2 regions of the Sulfurovum xiamenensis genome follow, and region 2 is predicted to be linked to the other one. Evidence: riboswitches for the same ligand, from Rfam matches in the RefSeq annotation. Region 2 holds a riboswitch; the other holds the start of a gene.

Region 1 (3,099 bases), on a different contig from region 2:
ATCTTCAAATGGGTTACACTCATGTGGATAATGTGGCTCATGGGAAAGAGTAAGTAATGTATTGATACGTTCAAGTGCCGGTTTGATAGTTTGATAGGAGATGACCAATCCCATCAATTGCTGCATAGGAGAAACAAGCGTAGAAAGGTAAAAAAGAAAAGCTATCATCATTCCAACGGTTAAATCTGAATATGCCACTGCAGCTATACCCAGTCCTCGAAAGATATCCACTACCGTATTGGTCAAAAGTGTAGATGAAGTTTGTGCAACAGAAGCTTTGTAACCATAGTCAAGTGATGCCGACTCGATCTCTTTTGCATGTCCCTGAAGAATACCAAAGAAGCTTCGTTCCTGGTTACTTACACGTACTTGTACAAATAGTTCTAAAGTTTCATTGAGGAGTTCATGATAAATTTCATAGGCTTTATATTGACGTCGAAGCAGTTCTCCTGTCTTACGTCCCAAAAGTTTAGAAAAAGCTAAGAAAAAAGGGTTGAGTAAAAACACCAATAATGCCAAGACCCAGTTCATCCAAAGCATGATCACAGCAATACCCAGCAGCATGAGAGAAGCACTCAAGAGTGTGGTAACTATCTGTCCGGAAAAACCACTGATACTCTCTACATCCTGCACACTCTTTGAAGCGATGTTCCCCGACTTCAGTGACTCATATTCTGAAAGTGAGATACGTTCTAAATGATGTAAGATTCGATGTCGTAGTAGATAACTTATCTTTTGTGTGATTTTAGTTGCGTAGAAAGTTTTTTTGTTATTCAAAAAAAATGCTAGAAATCTCAATGTGAGTATCACTGCGAGTATCACAGAGATATACAACCAAACTTCAGAATTCCCAAAGATACTGGAAATGAATTCTGTCATCTTCCCTGGATGCCCGAGCAGGACCTCGTCTATCAAAAGAGGCATAAGCATTGGTATAGGAAGCAAAAGCAACGTTGCACCTATCCCCAATAGGTTGGTACGCCAAAAATCTCTCTCTTGTGCCTTTATCTGATCATGGAGTGTTTTAAATGTATACTTGCCTGTCATCTTAACCTATTGTTTTATTCCGTACATTAAGTTAGGTAACCTGGCAATCTTCTCTGTTACTATCAAATGATAGTATGAAAGACCCATGGCTTTCTGACCCTGCCTCACAACAGGTGTAGCATTTATCTTATCAATTTTTATGAGTATATCATAAAAATTGATATTTTTTTAGTAATGACGTTAAAGCAGATGTCCCATCTGGTCTTTTTTCACTTGTAAATACCCCTCGTTATGAGGATTAGGCGTGATCTGGATAGGAAGTCGTTCTATGATCTCAATGTCACCCAGGCTCTCTATCTTTTTAGGATTATTGGTCAGCAGTTTGAGTTTTTTAATGCCAAAATGATGTAAAATGAACTCAACCACTTCATAGGTACGTTCATCTGCCTTAAATCCTAATTGATGGTTTGCTTCTACAGTGTTAAAACCTGCATCCTGGAGAGCATAGGCATTCACTTTATTGAGCAATCCTATATTCCGTCCTTCTTGACGATGGTAAATGATCATTCCACCCTCTTTTGCAATAAGTTCCAGTGCATATTGCAATTGCTCGCCACAGTCACACTTCACTGAGCCAAGTGCATCACCGGTCAGACATTCAGAATGTACACGTACGATCGGTTCATCCGATAAGTTATCTGTAAAAATGGCCAAATGCTCTTTACCTTCACCATTTTTTGTGACTTCTTTAAATGCTTGTATTTTAAATATGCCATATTTGGTTGGTAACGTAGCGATTTGTGATATATCTATAGTAATCATGATGAGATTATACTTTAAGAATGGACAATTAATAATTAATAATCCATAATTAGTGTAAAATACATATTTAATTATCATGCAAAAAGAATAAAACCCTTTTTTGCTACGCTAACGCTGTGTTTCTACAGTAAAAAGCTCACATGATCAGTCACTACAACAATCAAGGAATACTATGTTCGCACGTTTTAGAAGAAAAAGAATCAATCCCGTCCTAAGAGACCTCCTTCAAGAGACACACCTCAATGTCAATGATTTCATCTACCCGCTTTTTGCAAAAAACGGTACGGGTATCAAAGAAGAGGTAGCCTCTATGCCTGGTGTTTTCCAAATGAGCATTGATGAGATCGTCAAAGAGTGCGGTGAACTCAAAAAACTTGGTATCTACTCTATCATCCTATTTGGTATCCCGGATACTAAAGACTCTGTAGGGTCTGATGCACTGTGTGAACATGGTATCATCGCACAAACGGTACGTGAGGTCAAAGCTGCACACCCTGATATGTTTGTGGTTACGGATCTCTGTTTCTGCGAATATACTGACCACGGACACTGCGGTGTACTTGACCCGGTACTCCACACGGTTGACAATGACATTACACTTGACAACCTGGCTGCACAAGCCGTTGTCCATGCTAAAGCGGGTGTCGATATGATCGCACCTTCAGGTATGATGGATGGGATGATCACTGCCATACGTAACGGATTGGATGAAGCAGGATTTGTAAACCTTCCTGTCATGTCTTACTCCACCAAGTTTGCTTCAGCCTATTATGGTCCTTTCAGAGATGTGGCTGAATCGAGCCCAAGTTTTGGAGACAGAAGATCTTACCAAATGAACCCTGCGAACAGAAATGAAGCCATTCAAGAGAGTATAGAAGATGAAAAAGAGGGTGCAGACATCCTGATGGTCAAACCTGCACTTGCTTACCTTGATGTGGTAAGAGATGTGAAGAACAACACTTCATTACCTTTGGCTGTTTATAATGTTTCTGGTGAATACTCTATGCTCAAAATGGCAGCAAAAGCAGGTGTGATAGACTATGAGAAAGTGATGATGGAAACACTCCTTTCATTTAAACGTGCAGGTGCGGATATCATCATCACCTATCATGCAAAAGAAGCAGCCATACTTTTAAACAAATAACCCATTTATCCCCTGCACATACCTAAAAAGTGCAGGCCTCTACAACTTTCAACCCTTTTATGGTAGAATAATCTCTTTTAAATTTTCAACCCTTTTCTTATCTATAATTTATGCAAGGTTGAAAGATATGAGGATACAGTGATGAG
Region 2 (3,099 bases):
ATATGTATAAACAGAAAAATGCTTTTAATACGTTGCAATCTGAGCATATGCTCTTAAACAGTTTGTTTAAAAATGCACCTCTTGGTATCTTTACCTATGATAAAGACCTCAAGGTACTGGAGTGCAATGAACAGTTAAAGAAACTCTTTGAGTATGAAACAGATGAGATCAGAGGTATGGATCTTCATCTCCTTCCGGATAGAGATATAGTAAAAGTATTAGAAAATGCCATTATAGAGGGAACAGAGTCTTATGAAGGTCCCTATGTATCTCTAAAGAATAAGTCTTTTTGGATCGATGCCAAAGTGTTTTCTTTTACCGATCTGGATAATAATATTTTGGGTGGCGTAGGTATGATAGAGGATAAAACGAAAGAACATACCGCCTTAATAGATCTTGAATATATGGTGCAGCATGATGTACTTACAGGTTTGTTAAATCGTAGAGGTTTTAGAATCTATATGGAGAACCTTGTAACGAGTCCAAAACATCAAACATATTTTTCCATACTTTTTTATCTTGATCTCAATCAGTTTAAAAGCATTAATGACTCTTTGGGACATCAAGTTGGAGATGATGTTCTTCTTGCTGTTTCTAAACGTTTGACCAATCTTTTAGGAAAAGATTGTATGGTAAGCAGATTAGGGGGAGATGAATTTATCATTATCATTCCACATGTATCAGAAGATAAAAATATGGCAAATCAAGAAGCTGAAGAGTTTTCTAGAGAGATACAGGATCTTTTCTTAGAACCATTTATTATAAAAGAGATGCATTTACATATTAAATCAAGTATTGGTATCGTGCTTATGGATCCTGGTTATAAGGATATCGTAGAGATCATAAGACATGCTGACCTTTCAATGTATCAAGCAAAGATTGATAATGGACATATCGCCTATTATGATTCCTCTTTGGACAAACAACAAAAAGAGCTATTTATACTTCAGCATGATCTGATATATGCAGTCAAAAATAATCAGTTGGGTCTCTTTTATCAACCGGTTGTTTCCATAGATGGTAATATCGTGAGTTCTGCGGAGGCACTTGTACGTTGGGAACATCCGACAAGAGGGTCTCTCTCACCACAGGATTTTATACCATTGGCTATGAAAGCAGGTCTGATTTCACAGATTACATGGTGGGTTCTTGATACTATATGTCAGCATATATCTCACTGGAAAAAAGAGAATAGATGGAATCTTGAGTATATTTCAATGAATGTCAATGCACAGCAATTTGTAGAAAATGATTTTGCTAGAGAATTTCTCAAAAAGTTAAAAGAGTATGGACTGGAGACTAATGACATTATGATAGAGATCACAGAACGATCACTGATTGATAATTTTGATTATACAGAAGATGTCATCACTGAATTACGGAGACAGGGAGTAAGATGTGCCATCGATGATTTTGGTACAGGCTACTCTTCTTTATCTTATTTGAAGAAGCTTTCTTTCCATACATTGAAGATAGATAAGGAATTCATAAAAAATATCGAAACCAGCGCTAAAGAGGTACATCTTGTTTCAAGTATTTTGGGTATAGGAAGACAATTTGACTATAACATCGTTATAGAAGGTATTGAAAATGAACAGCAACAAGAGCTGCTGAGAGAGTTAGATCCAAAACTTAGGTATCAAGGATACCATTTTTGCAAAGCCATTGATGCAGAAGAGTTTAGTGAACGTTTTTTAACATAGTTACATAAATTCTTATGTTTTTATCTCCCTTTCATATTTATGTCATTAAAGATGTATCTAATTTTTGATTCTATATAATGCTTTTGTTTATCGTAAAGAGACTTTTTAAATATTGTTTGTTGTGCCAAACTTGTTGTGAAGCAAGGACGGAAAGCCATGGGTCTTAACTTTAAGATCGCCAGGTTGCCAAATACCATATGTGTGTATGATGTATGATTCTGCCTTTTTCCTACCTGTTTTAATTGCAAATATTATTTAATTCAATTTATTTTGTTGTGCCAAACTTGTTGTGAAGCAAGGACGGAAAGCTATGGGTCTTAAAATATTAAGATCGCCAGGCTGCCAAAATGAATCTTACTTCTTTTGTGCAACATTCAATTACACTAAGGATATTTATGAAAAAATTTCATGCTCTGATCGGTATGATAGTATCGTTCACACTGATGACACTTATCTCTGGATGTGGAGGTGGTATAACTACTGACAGTTCTGCTAGTACCGCTAGTACAGGTACAGTTGCTCTGCGTCTAACAGATGCACCTACTGATGATAAAAATGTAAAAGGTGTGTATGTAACTTTTGATGCACTGCGTTACCAATATGCAGATAGCAGTGATGGTTGGCAAGATGTGGACCTAAATGAATCAAGAACCATTAATTTACTCGATCTGCAAGACGGAAACACGACACTATTAAATAAAGTTGAGTTACCCGCAGGAGAGATAGATCATGTACGTTTTGTACTCAATACAAATGAGTGTTATGTTGATCTGGTTGTTGGTGGCATGCAACCCTTAGAAGTTCCAAGCGGTGATCAAACAGGCTACAAAGCAATCGGAGGATTTACGATACCAGCCGGTGGTACAGTGAATGTTACAGCTGATTTCGATGTAAGAAAATCTGTGACTGTGACCGGTAATGTTAAGAAGAATGTAAATGTTACCTATAAGTTAAATCCTACTATCAAGATTATTGATAATATAGAAGTAGGTGAGATCAATGGTACAATGACATTGAATTTAGATGAAAATGTTTCATCAGTAATTGTCTATGCTTACGAAGATGGAAGCTGGGATTCTAATGAATCAAATGCAACCAATAATTTTGGAAAAGCAATTTTAAGTACAGATGCTACTGACGGAAGCTATACATTACCATGGCTTACTATAGGTACATATGATCTTGTAGTTACTTCACAGGATGTTAATGGTACTTTTAAAGACATCTTAGGATACTTTGATGATATCGTTGTATTGCCAGGTGAAACAACAAACCAGGACATTACGGACGAAACAATATCAACTACACTGCCTTAGGCCACATATTCCTCACTTATTAGAAGTGGGGAAACTCAATAAATAAATCTTAGCCTATGATTCTTCTTCACGCTCAAAGA

The links. Region 2 has a riboswitch for cyclic di-GMP ahead of PF327_RS03425 (DUF4382 domain-containing protein). Riboswitches for the same ligand answer to the same signal wherever they lie in the genome.
Region 1: it holds a riboswitch for cyclic di-GMP, as region 2 does, so the genes downstream of both, PF327_RS02405 (ABC transporter ATP-binding protein) here and PF327_RS03425 (DUF4382 domain-containing protein) in region 2, are expected to answer to the same signal.

The regions. Positions count from the first base shown of each region.
Region 1 covers NZ_JAQIBC010000001.1:462,601-465,699, forward strand. Annotated here, with positions in the region: gene PF327_RS02405 (ABC transporter ATP-binding protein) at 1-1,047, opposite strand, end outside; cyclic di-GMP riboswitch class I at 1,079-1,177, opposite strand; gene ribA (GTP cyclohydrolase II) at 1,228-1,809, opposite strand; gene hemB (porphobilinogen synthase) at 1,982-2,953, shown strand; gene argF (ornithine carbamoyltransferase) at 3,095-3,099, shown strand, end outside.
Region 2 covers NZ_JAQIBC010000002.1:60,698-63,796, forward strand. Annotated here, with positions in the region: gene PF327_RS03420 (sensor domain-containing protein) at 1-1,703, shown strand, start outside; cyclic di-GMP riboswitch class I at 1,817-1,894, shown strand; cyclic di-GMP riboswitch class I at 1,971-2,050, shown strand; gene PF327_RS03425 (DUF4382 domain-containing protein) at 2,099-3,019, shown strand.